3 regions of the Serratia sp. EC4 genome follow, and region 3 is predicted to be linked to each of the others. Evidence: predicted binding sites of a transcription regulator. Region 3 holds the regulator's gene; each other region holds the start of a gene.
The links. Region 3 encodes CRP, which controls carbon source genes, mostly activating them, when cyclic AMP is high. Its sites were predicted from a motif close to ATGTGANNNNNNTCACAT; they were not measured.
Positions count from the first base shown of each region.

Region 1: the regulator CRP is predicted to act here: its motif matches at 2,463-2,480, upstream of rbsD (D-ribose pyranase).
Region 2: the regulator CRP is predicted to act here: its motif matches at 2,592-2,609, upstream of ACP39K_RS09800 (ABC-F family ATPase).

Region 1 is NZ_JBNIDE010000006.1:211,189-215,354, forward strand. It holds gene ravA (ATPase RavA) at 1-241, opposite strand, end outside; gene kup (low affinity potassium transporter Kup) at 525-2,393, shown strand; gene rbsD (D-ribose pyranase) at 2,564-2,983, shown strand; gene rbsA (ribose ABC transporter ATP-binding protein RbsA) at 2,991-4,166, shown strand, end outside.
Region 2 is NZ_JBNIDE010000002.1:631,868-636,033, forward strand. It holds gene cynR (transcriptional regulator CynR) at 1-160, shown strand, start outside; gene ACP39K_RS09775 (hypothetical protein) at 84-515, opposite strand; gene ACP39K_RS09780 (hypothetical protein) at 607-1,086, shown strand; gene ACP39K_RS09785 (alpha/beta hydrolase family protein) at 1,046-1,519, shown strand; gene ACP39K_RS09790 (hypothetical protein) at 1,606-1,821, opposite strand; gene ACP39K_RS09795 (hypothetical protein) at 1,818-2,510, opposite strand; gene ACP39K_RS09800 (ABC-F family ATPase) at 2,635-4,166, shown strand, end outside.
Region 3 is NZ_JBNIDE010000007.1:190,335-194,500, reverse strand. It holds gene ACP39K_RS18985 (hydrolase) at 1-75, shown strand, start outside; gene ACP39K_RS18980 (YheU family protein) at 72-305, shown strand; gene ACP39K_RS18975 (phosphoribulokinase) at 457-1,326, shown strand; gene ACP39K_RS18970 (OsmC family protein) at 1,365-1,772, opposite strand; gene crp (cAMP-activated global transcriptional regulator CRP) at 2,155-2,787, shown strand; gene ACP39K_RS18960 (YccS/YhfK family putative transporter) at 2,838-4,166, shown strand, end outside.

The DNA of each region.
Region 1 (4,166 bases), on a different contig from region 3:
CTTCCGGCGTGGAAAAACGCGTCATCAGGTATTCAAAGGAGCGGGCGTTGCGGAAGGCAAACTTCAGCCGGCGCGCGATCAGGCTCTTGGCGATGCCGGGCGGGCCGAGCAGGAATACGCTTTCGCCGCTCAGCGCCGCCAGCAGGCACAGACGGATTGCCTCTTGCCGCTCATAAAGACCGCTCTCCAGCGCGTTGCTGAGGCGGGAAATTCGTTCTGCCAGAAGGGATGATGGCGTCATATAATTGTCGCATTGTCCGAGAGTTAGCCAATCTTGGTCGATAATCCGATGATAAACCACCATTATTTTTAGTGGTATAGCCTGTTGATTAGTAATATTTTTCTAAGTTAAGCCGGATATTCGGTTCACATTTTGTTTATTTTTCGGCTCTGATATAAGGGTAGGCAAGCGGTATAAATGGTGCATACTGTGCGGCTTTCTGGTGGGCGTGACGGATCTTTGAGCCCGTATTTTGCCTGATGCGGATGCATCGCTAACGGATGTTCTGATAAAGAAACGAATTATGAGCGCAGAGCATAAGCAGTCCTTATCGGCGGTAACCTTGGCTGCCATCGGCGTGGTCTACGGTGATATCGGCACCAGCCCTCTCTATACGTTGAGAGAGTGTTTCTCCGGCCATTACGGCTTCGATGTTCGTCCAGACGTGGTTTTCGGCTTCCTGTCGCTGATTTTCTGGATGTTGATCGTGATCGTTTCCCTCAAATATCTCACCTACGTGATGCGCGCGGACAACGCCGGCGAGGGCGGCATTCTGACGCTGATGTCGCTGGCCGGGCGCAATACCTCGGCGCGCACCACTGCGGTGTTGGTGATACTGGGCCTGATCGGCGGCAGCTTCTTCTATGGCGAGGTGGTGATCACCCCGGCGATCTCGGTGATGTCGGCGATAGAGGGGTTGGAAATCGCCGCGCCTGCGCTTGACGCCTATATCGTGCCGCTCTCCATTCTGGTGCTGACGCTGCTGTTCGTTATCCAAAAGCACGGCACCGGCAGCGTCGGCAAGCTGTTCGCCCCGGTAATGCTGCTGTGGTTCATCGTGTTGGCGGTGCTGGGCGCGCGCAGCATCATTTCGAACCCGGAAGTGCTGCAGGCGCTGAATCCCAAATGGGCGCTCAATTTCTTCATGGAATATAAGAAGGTGTCGTTCTTCGCTCTGGGGGCGGTGGTGTTGTCGATCACCGGCGTCGAGGCGCTGTATGCCGATATGGGGCACTTCGGCAAGTTCCCGATCCGTCTGGCCTGGTTCACCGTGGTGCTGCCTTCGCTGGTGCTCAACTACTTCGGCCAGGGGGCGCTGCTGCTGAAAAATCCTGAGGCGATCAAAAACCCGTTCTTCCTGCTGGCGCCCGATTGGGCGCTGATCCCGCTGCTGATTCTGGCGACCCTGGCGACGGTGATCGCTTCGCAGGCGGTGATTTCCGGCGTCTTCTCGCTGACTCGCCAGGCGGTGCGCCTGGGCTATCTGTCGCCGATGCGCATCATTCACACTTCGGAAATGGAATCCGGCCAGATCTACATTCCGGTGATCAACTGGACGCTGTACATCTCGGTGGTGCTGGTGATCATCGGCTTTGAGCACTCCAGCAACCTGGCGGCGGCGTACGGCATCGCCGTCACCGGCACCATGGTGTTGACCAGCATTCTGGTCACCTCGGTGGCGATCAATAACTGGCACTGGAATCGCTTCCTGGCGATCGGCATCGTGACCATCTTGCTGATCATCGACGTGCCGATGTTTTCCGCCAACGCCCTGAAGCTGTTCTCCGGCGGCTGGCTGCCGCTGACCTTGGCGCTGGTGATGTTCATCATTATGACCACCTGGAAGAGCGAGCGCTTCCGCCTGCTGCGCCGCCTGCATGAGCACGGCAACTCGTTGGAGGCGATGATCGCCTCGCTGGAGAAATCGCCGCCGGTGCGGGTGCCGGGTACCGCGGTGTTCTTGTCGCGCGCCACCAACGTCATTCCTTTTGCGCTGCTGCACAACCTGAAGCACAACAAGGTGCTGCACGAGCGTGTGGTGCTGCTGACGCTGCGCACCGAGGATGCGCCTTACGTGCACAACGTGCGCCGGGTAACCATCGAGCAGCTGTCGCCGACCTTCTGGCGGGTGGTGGCCAGCTACGGCTGGCGTGAAACGCCGAACGTCGAGGAAGTGTTCCACCGCTGCGGGCTGGAAGGGTTGCCGTGCCGCATGTCGGAGACGTCGTTCTTCATGTCCCATGAATCGCTGATCCTCACCAAGCGGCCATGGTACCTCTACCTGCGCGGCAAACTGTTCGTCGCTCTGAGCCGCAATGCGCTGCGCGCGCCGGATCAGTTCGAAATTCCGCCGAACCGGGTTATTGAACTCGGCACGCAGGTCGAGATCTAATCCGCCTGACAGGGGCTCAGCATGGCTGAGCCCCTTTTGTTTGCGCTTTGTCCGTGTGCGAACGAAACGTTTCGATAACGATCACACTTCTGCATTGTCCCGGTTGCCTTCCCCTGCCGTTTTTTTAAACTCCCCCAAAGAGCGAAACGTTTCGCTAGCGGAGTGAGAAGATGAAAAAAGGCGTATTACTGAATTCCGACGTGTCTGCCGTGATTGCCCGGCTGGGGCATACCGACCAGCTCACTCTGTGCGACGCGGGCCTGCCGATACCGGCGGAAACGCAGCGCATCGATCTGGCGCTGACGCAGGGCGTGCCGACCTTCATGCAGGTGTTCGCGGCGGTCACGCAAGAGATGCAGGTAGAAAGCGCCATTCTGGCGGAAGAGATTGTGAAACAGAATCCGTCGCTCCACGAGGCGCTGCTGGCGGAACTGACCGCACTGGGCCAACGCCAGGGTAACACCATCAGCGTGCGCTATATCAGCCATCAGGCGTTTAAAGCGCAAACCGAGCACAGCCGGGCGGTGATTCGCAGCGGGGAGTGTTCGCCTTACGCGAACGTGATCCTGTGCGCCGGCGTAACTTTCTGAGGCGCGTATGCAACCTTTACTGCAACTGAAAGGGATTGATAAAGCCTTTCCCGGCGTGAAGGCGCTTTCTGGCGCCGCCCTCAGCGTCTATCCCGGCAAGGTGATGGCGCTGGTGGGGGAAAACGGCGCCGGGAAGTCCACCATGATGAAAGTGCTGACCGGCATCTACCAGAAAGACGCCGGCAGTCAGTATTTTCTCGGTAAAGAGGTGGTATTCAACGGGCCCAAGGATTCGCAGGAAGCGGGCATCGGCATTATCCATCAGGAGCTGAACCTGATCCCGCAACTGACGATTGCGGAAAACATCTTCCTCGGCCGCGAGTTCGTCAACCGTTTCGGCCGCATTGACTGGAAGCGCATGTACGCCGAGGCCGATCGCTTGCTGGCGCGCCTCAACCTGCGCTACAGCAGCCATCGGCTGGTGGGCGAGCTGTCGATCGGCGATCAGCAGATGGTGGAGATCGCCAAGGTGCTGAGCTTCGAATCGAAAGTGATCATCATGGACGAACCGACCGATGCGCTGACCGACACCGAAACCGCCTCGCTGTTCAAGGTGATCAACGAGCTGAAGGCCGAAGGGCGCGGCATCGTGTATATCTCGCACCGCCTGAAAGAGATTTTTGAAATCTGCGACGACGTGACGGTATTTCGCGACGGGCAGTTTATCGCCGAGCGGCCGGTGAGCGAGCTGCAGGAAGATTCGCTGATTGAGATGATGGTCGGCCGCAAGCTGGAAGAACAATACCCGCGCCTTGATTTGCCGCGCGGGGAAAAGCGGCTGGACGTCAGCCACCTTTCCGGCCCCGGCGTTGAAGACGTCAGCTTTACGCTGTATCGCGGCGAGATCCTCGGCGTGGCCGGGCTGATGGGCGCCGGGCGCACCGAATTGATGAAGATCCTGTATGGTGCCGCGCCGCGCAAGGCCGGTACCGTCAGCCTGGACGGCCGCGAGGTGGTCACCCATTCGCCGCAGGATGGGTTGGCGAACGGCATTGTCTATATCTCGGAAGACCGCAAGCGCGACGGCCTGGTGCTGGGCATGTCGGTGAAGGAAAACATGTCGCTGACCGCGCTGCGCTACTTCAGCCGCGCCGACGGCAGCTTGAAGCAGGCCGACGAGCGGCAGGCGGTGGGGGACTTCATCCGCCTGTTCAATATCAAAACGCCGTCGATGGAGCAGCCG
Region 2 (4,166 bases), on a different contig from region 3:
GCAGGCGGTGTTGCTGCAGCGTAAAGACGCTTACCGCAGCGCCGCAGCGCAGGCGTTTATCGCCGTCTTGCAGCAACAGGGCGTTACGCCAACGCACTCCAGCGCTGCGTCATCCCCAGCAGATGCACCAGCCCGAAGCCGAGGCAAATCAGCGAGCTGACGACGATAAAACGCTGGCTGCGGCCGGTATCGCGCAGGGCGAAGGGGCCGGCGACACCGCGCAGCAGATAGATAAAGGTGATGATAAACAGCGCGGGCCGCAGCAGCGGCAGCGGCGCGATCAGGCCCGCGCCGGACAGCGCGTACAGCGCCCAAATAAACAGCACCAGCGCGATACCGGCGGTGACGACGGCCGGGAACTTTTTACCCGCTTCCGCCGCCTTAATGAAGCGATAGCCGGCGCCGCACAGCCGATAGCCGCGCGGCCCGGCGGCGATCACCCAAATATGCAGCAGGGCGGCGATGGCGCTCAGCGCGGCGCCGATCAGCAGCGCGGTGTTATAGAGGTGTGGCATGGTAAGGCTTCCCTGTCAGAAACGTGATTGGCATGAAGCGTAGACCAGAAAAGACGAATTAACCGAACGCAACAGGGAAGAGGAGCAAGTGATGAGAGTGGCGACAGGCATGCTGAGCGTATTGGCGCTGTGGAGCGGGCTGGCGATGGCGCAATCTGCAGCGCTGACGCTGCCGCGGGAGGATGGTTCGAGTATTCATTACTATCTGGACGCTGCGGTGCCCGGGCAATCGTCGGCGGCGCTGTTGGTGATCCTGCAAGGTTCGGATTGCAACAGCGTGCGGCATATCCGCCTGGTCACGCCGATGCGACAGGTGTTACCCGCCGCAGACCTGCTGACGGTGGAGAAATACGGCATCGACGACACCTTGCCGTACCGCGAAGAGGTGCCGCGGCAGGATTGCCCGGACGCTTTCGTGCAGCATGATACGCCGCAGCGGCGGGTGAGCGATGTCACCCAGGTGCTGCAGGCGGTGAGTGCGCGCAACGGCTATCAAAAGGTCGCGGTGCTGGGGGGGCAGCGAAGGGGCGGTGATCGCCAATCTGGTGACGGCCTCCTCGGGCCTGGTTGACGCCACCCTGGCGTTCAGCGGCGGCGGACGCTGGTTTATTGACGATGTGCGCCACAGCGTGGCCGACGCGCCAAAAGAAGAGAAAGCCGGGCTGAACGCATTTTTACAGCAGGTGCTGACGGCGCCGCCGTTCCCCCTGAACGCCAGCGATCATGGCTATGCCTGGTGGCATGGCATGCTGAACATCGATCAGCTTGCCACCCTGCGCAGCATCAAGACGCCGGTGCTGATCGTGCAGGGTGACCAGGATCGCGCCGTTTCGCCGGGGGCGGTCGACAATATGATCGACGAGTTGCGGACAGCCGGCAAAACGAACATTACCTATGTCAATTACGCTGGATTGGACCATGTGATGCGGCGCGAAAATGGCGACAGCGAGATGACGCGGGTGGTGGCGGATATGCGCGCGTGGCTGGAGAAGCAGCTGCGCTGAGCGTCGGTATTAGGACAAGCTATGTAATAATTGACGCGAGTTTCTTTGGACTGAGTGATCTGCTGCTCAATTGAACACAATGTTATTTAATCAGGGATTCCGTCGTGTATTTTTTTAACCGCAAACCTGAAAATGAAATACCCTAAGAAAATTCCAGCTATGGAGGTCGCAACCCACAGATACTTAAAACTATCGTCAGAATAAAAAATGAACCAGGCAATGGCCAATAGCGAGAGGGCTACCACTCCACACCCTATGCCCTGAATAATTCTGGATAAAGCCGCCAGCATAAAGTTCTTCATACGTTAACCTTTGCAAAAAAGTACTGACAAATTTGGTTGAATTTCTTTCGATCTTTTTCCCAAACCGAGACGGCATCCTCGAATGGTCGGACTTTGTTTTCTAACAGAAAGTACAACAGATCGAGGTTTCCCAGGCGTCTGAGTTGATCATACATCCGTGAGTTTCTTGCCCTCAAGTCGCGTGATGTATAGACAGAGCGCGATAGGCTTGCTCCAGCGGTGAGAATTGAGCCAACGGCAACACCCGAGACAAGCCGTGGGATGATTTGTTTAGAGAATATATATCCCATGTTTGCGGTGGCTAACTGATTAAAGGCGAATTTGCCGATGAGTTTGCCTGATGTTCTTATGGTCATGTCCTTAACATCTTCAAACTTGACCTTACTGGCGAAGTTTTCGATGAAGATATGAGCCACTTTCTCGATGCTCGCTTTATTGGCCAGGCCTGACTTGATGAGTCTGATAAATCGCTCTTTATCTTGCGAGTTTAACCATCTGTTTTCAGTATCAATATAGTCGTAGCCCAGGTAGTAGAAATCGACCGGTACGCTGATAAAACCTTGTGCAAACCCGCGCACTAAATTGCTGTCAATGTTTACGGCATCCGCCATGTCGTTGGCTATCTGCTTTGCGCTTTTCGCAGAAATCCTTTTCGCTGAATCTAGCAGGCTTTTTTGTACGCAAGCCAATGCCCGCCGGCAAACGGTGTGAACTCGCCGCTCAAAATGTCACCGAAACTTCCCGCGATCTCTGCACCCCGTTGTGGCATAATGCGCGCCAAATCACATTCCCTATGTATAAAGAGCGAGCGCTGTGTTAAGCACTAACAACATCACCATGCAGTTCGGCAGTAAGCCGTTGTTTGAAAACATCTCTGTCAAATTCGGCGGCGGCAACCGTTACGGCCTGATCGGCGCCAACGGCTGCGGCAAGTCCACCTTTATGAAAATCCTCGGCGGCGATCTGGCGCCGAGCGGCGGCAACGTGTTCCTCGATCCGAACGAGCGCCTGGGTAAACTGCGTCAGGATCAGTTCGCCTTCGAGCAGTACAGCGTGCTGGACACCGTGATCATGGGCCACACCGAACTGTGGGCGGTGAAGGAAGAGCGCGATCGCATCTACGCCATGGCGGAGATGAGCGAAGAAGACGGCTATAAAGTGGCCGACCTGGAAGTGGCCTACGGCGAAATGGACGGTTATACCGCCGAAGCGCGCGCCGGCGAACTGTTGCTCGGCGTGGGCATTCCGGTGGAACAGCACTATGGCCCGATGAGCGAAATCGCGCCGGGTTTCAAGCTGCGCGTGTTGCTGGCGCAGGCGCTGTTCTCCGATCCGGAAATCCTGCTGCTCGACGAACCGACCAACAACCTGGACATCGACACCATTCGTTGGCTGGAGCAGGTGCTGAACGAGCGCAACAGCACCATGATCATCATCTCGCACGACCGTCACTTCCTGAACATGGTCTGCACCCACATGGCGGATCTGGACTACGGCGAGCTGCGCGTCTATCCGGGCAACTACGACGAATACATGACCGCCGCCACCCAGGCGCGTGAGCGTCTGATGGCGGACAACGCCAAGAAGAAAGCGCAGATCAGCGAGCTGCAGTCGTTCGTCAGCCGCTTCAGCGCCAACGCCTCCAAATCCAAGCAGGCCACCTCGCGCGCCCGCCAGATCGACAAGATCCAGTTGGAAGAGGTGAAAGCCTCCAGCCGCCAGAACCCGTTCATCCGTTTCGAGCAGGACAAGAAGCTGTTCCGTAACGCATTGGAAGTGGAAGCGCTCACCAAGGGCTTCGACGAAGGCCCGCTGTTCAACAAGCTGAACCTGATGGTGGAAGTGGGCGAGAAGGTCGCGGTGCTGGGCGCCAACGGCATCGGTAAAACCACCCTGTTGAAAACGCTGGTGGGCGACGCGCAGCCGGACAGCGGCACCGTGAAGTGGTCGGAAAACGCCCGTATCGGTTATTACGCGCAGGATCACGAATACGAGTTCGACGACACCCTGACCGTGTTCGACTGGATGAGCCAGTGGAAGCAGGAAAAAGACGACGAGCAGGCGGTGCGCAGCGTGCTGGGCCGTTTGCTGTTTAGCCAGGACGACATCAAGAAGCGCGTGAAGGTGCTGTCCGGTGGTGAGAAGGGCCGCATGCTGTTTGGCAAGCTGATGATGCAGCGCCCGAATATTCTGGTGATGGACGAACCGACCAACCACCTGGATATGGAATCCATCGAATCGCTGAACATGGCGCTGGAGATGTACGAAGGCACGCTGATCTTCGTCTCCCACGACCGTGAGTTCGTCAGCTCGCTGGCGACCCGGATTCTGGAAATCACCCCGAA
Region 3 (4,166 bases):
CTGAAAAAACCGCACATGTGGCTGGAGCATCGCATTCCGGCCTGGCTTTCCCCTTATCTGGACATTCCGACGTGATTATTCCCTGGCAAGAACTGGCTACCGACACCCTGAACAGCCTGATCGAATCCTTTGTGCTGCGCGAAGGCACCGATTACGGCGAGCACGAACGATCGCTGGAGCAGAAGGTGGAGGACGTGCGCCGCCAGCTGAAAAACGGCGAAGTGGTGCTGGTGTGGTCGGAACTGCACGAGAGCGTCAACATCATGCCGCGCGGCCAGTTCCGCGCCGGGCAGGAAGAAATTTAGTGGCGCCCGGTTCTATGACTGACGGAAAAAATCAGGTAACAATGGGACATTGCAAACCAGCGCGCGCCATTTTTTCCTGACATAGAGAGCGTCAACAAGAGCCACAATAATCCCCTGACGCCGGCGCATTCAACACGGAGTGACAACCACCATGTCTGCCAAACATCCCGTTATCGCGGTGACCGGTTCCAGCGGCGCCGGCACCACCACCACCAGCGTGGCGTTCCGCAAAATCTTCCAGCAGCTCAACATTCGCGCCGCCGAGCTGGAGGGCGACAGCTTCCACCGCTATACCCGGCCGGAAATGGACGCGGCGATCCGCAAGGCGCGCGATCTGGGCAGACACATCAGCTATTTCGGCCCCGAGGCCAACGACTTCGGCCTGCTGCAGCAGAGCTTTATCGAGTACGGTAAAAACGGCACCGGCCGTTCGCGCAAGTACCTGCACACCTACGACGAAGCGGTGCCCTACAATCAGGTGCCGGGCACCTTCACCCCGTGGGAGCCGCTGCCGGCGCCGACCGACGTGCTGTTCTACGAGGGGCTGCACGGCGGCGTGGTCACCGAGCACCATGACGTGGCCAAACACGTCGATCTGCTGGTCGGCGTGGTGCCGATCGTCAACCTGGAGTGGATCCAGAAGCTGATCCGCGATACCGGCGAACGCGGCCACTCCCGCGAAGCGGTGATGGATTCGGTGGTGCGCTCGATGGAAGACTACATCAACTACATTACGCCGCAATTCTCGCGCACCCACATCAACTTCCAGCGCGTGCCGACGGTGGACACCTCCAACCCGTTCGCCGCCAAGGCCATTCCCTCACTGGATGAAAGCTTCGTGGTGATCCACTTCCGCGGCCTGGACCAGATCGACTTCCCCTACTTGCTGGCGATGCTGCAGGGCTCGTTTATCTCGCACATCAATACGTTAGTGGTGCCGGGCGGCAAAATGGGGCTGGCGATGGAGCTGATCATGGCGCCGCTGGTGCAGCGGCTGCTGGAAGGCAAGAAAATCGAATAAGCGCGTTGAGCGCGGCGCCGAGCCGCGCTCCGTCTCGATTACGCCGGCTGGCGGATCTCGAAGCTGTGGGTCACCGTGGCGGCCTTGTTGAGCATCAGCGCCACCGAGCAGTACTTCTCCGCCGACAGGTTCACCGCTCGCTCGACGATTTTGTCGGTCAGATCCTGGCCGGTAACGATGAAGTGCAGGTTGATATGGGTGAACAAGCGCGGGGCTTCTTCGCGGCGCTCGGAGGTCAGCTTCACCTCGCAGTCGCGCACGTCGTTGCGCCCTTTTTGCAGGATGGAGACCACGTCGATCGCGCTGCAGCCGCCCACCGACATCAGCACCATCTCCATCGGGCTGGGCGCTTTATCACCGGCGTTGCCGTCCATCAGCACCTGATGGCCGGAGGCCGATTCACCCAAAAACGTTAACCCTTCCACCCATTTAACTCTTGCCTGCATTCTGGTCACTCCGGTTGATTTCTTAAAATCAGAGTACGCTTTCGCATAGAAACAGGCAACGTAACCTGATGCTAATCATGCTGAAGCGAGACAACACGAGACACCCGCCTTACTCTGTGCTACAAACAGAGCCGCAATAAATCTTTCCGGGACACTGTATTTCAGGGAAACGCCCAGAGAAAGGCTCCTTTACCGGTATGTTAACAGAATGTAGCTTGCAGCGCTTACGGCAAGTTAATATGCTAGAGCGACAGCGTATTTTTATGACACGCCTCAAAACTTGCCGGTAGCCCTCGCTCATGACTGCGGCTACAGGCGGGTTTTACAGGGAACTCTGACCCCTGTGACACAAGGCAGCGATAACAACAGAGGATAACAGCGAATGGTTCTCGGCAAACCGCAAACAGACCCTACTCTCGAATGGTTCCTGTCTCATTGCCATATCCACAAATATCCATCGAAGAGTACGCTGATTCACCAAGGTGAAAAGGCCGAAACGCTTTACTACATCGTGAAAGGCTCCGTCGCGGTGCTGATCAAGGATGAAGAAGGTAAAGAGATGATCCTGTCCTACCTCAACCAGGGGGATTTCATCGGCGAGCTCGGATTGTTCGAAGAAGGCCAGGAGCGCAGCGCCTGGGTTCGCGCGAAAACCGCCTGTGAAGTGGCCGAAATTTCCTACAAGAAATTCCGCCAACTGATCCAGGTGAACCCGGACATCCTGATGCGTCTGTCCGCCCAAATGGCGAGCCGCCTGCAGGTCACCTCCGAAAAAGTGGGCAACCTCGCCTTCCTGGACGTGACCGGCCGCATCGCGCAAACCCTGCTGAATCTGGCGAAGCAACCCGACGCCATGACTCACCCGGACGGCATGCAGATCAAGATCACCCGTCAGGAGATCGGCCAGATCGTCGGCTGCTCGCGTGAAACCGTTGGCCGTATTCTGAAAATGCTGGAAGATCAAAACCTGATTTCCGCCCACGGCAAAACCATTGTCGTCTACGGCACCCGTTAATCTCCGAAGAAACGGCGCAATCTGCGCCGTTTTTTTATCTGCTCTCTGCCATGTGGCGCCGCCTGATCTACCACCCGGAAATCAACTACGCACTGCGACAAACGCTGGTGTTGTGCCTGCCGGTGCTGTTCGGCCTGCTGATAGGCCAGCTGCAGCTCGGCCTGATGTTCTCTCTGGTGCCCGCCTGCTGCAATATCGCCGGTCTGGACACGCCGCATAAGCGCTTCTTTAAACGGCTGATCGTCGGCGGCTCGCTGTTCGCCTTCAGCAGCGTGCTGTTGCAACAGGCGCTGCTGTGGCACGTACCGCTGCCGGCGCTGATGCTGGGCCTGGCGCTGCTGCTCGGCGTCACCGGTGAAATCAGCCCGCTGCACGCCCGGCTATTGCCGGCGGCGCTGGTGGCCGCCATTTTCGCTCTCAGCACGGCCGGCACGGTGCCTCTCTGGCAGGCGCCGCTGCTGTACGCGATCGGCACCGTCTGGTACGGCTTATTCACCTGGTTCTGGTTCAAGCTGTGGAAAGAGCAGCCGATGCGCGAGACGCTGAGCCAGCTCTACCTGGAGCTGGCGGACTATTTCGAAGCCAAATACTCACTTCTGACCCAGCACACCGATCCGCAAACCGCGCTGCCGCCGCTGCTGGTGCGCCAGCAAAAGGTGATGGATCTGATCAGCCTTTTGTACCAACAGCTCAATTTCCTGCCGCACGCCAACAACCTCGAACAAAAGCGCCTGCAGCGCGCCTTTCAGGTGGCGATGGATCTGCAGGAGCACATCACCGTCAGCCTGCATTTGCCGGAGGAAGTGCAAAAACTGGTGGAGCAGAGCCAGGCCGAAGCGATCATTCGCCGCAATGCACTGGTGATCGCCGGCCGGCTGCGCGTGGTGGCGCACGATATCCTCTACCATCAGCATTCGAAGCGCTTCTCCATGAGCCACGAACTGGCGGCGCTGGAAAAAATGGCGGCGCAGCATCCCGATAACCCGGTCGGCCAGTTTTGTTATTACCACTTCAGCCGCATCGCCCGCCTGCTGCGCACCCAGCATCCGCTGTACCGCCGCGACCTGATGCCCGGCCAGCACCGCCTGCCGTTTTGGCCGGCGCTGGCCAGCTATCTGTCGTTCAAATCCACCGCCCTGCGCAACGCCGCGCGGCTGGGGGTGACGCTGGCGGTCGGCAGCAGCCTGGGTGCGGTCTTCAACCTGCCGAAGCCATACTGGATCCTGCTCACCATCATGCTGGTGAGCCAAAACGGGTATAACGCCACCCGGGTGCGTATTCAGCACCGTGCGCTGGGCACGATTGCCGGACTGTTGCTGGCGGCCGGGCTGCTGCAGCTGCAGCTGCCGGAGGGAGAAACGCTGAGCATCATGCTGGTG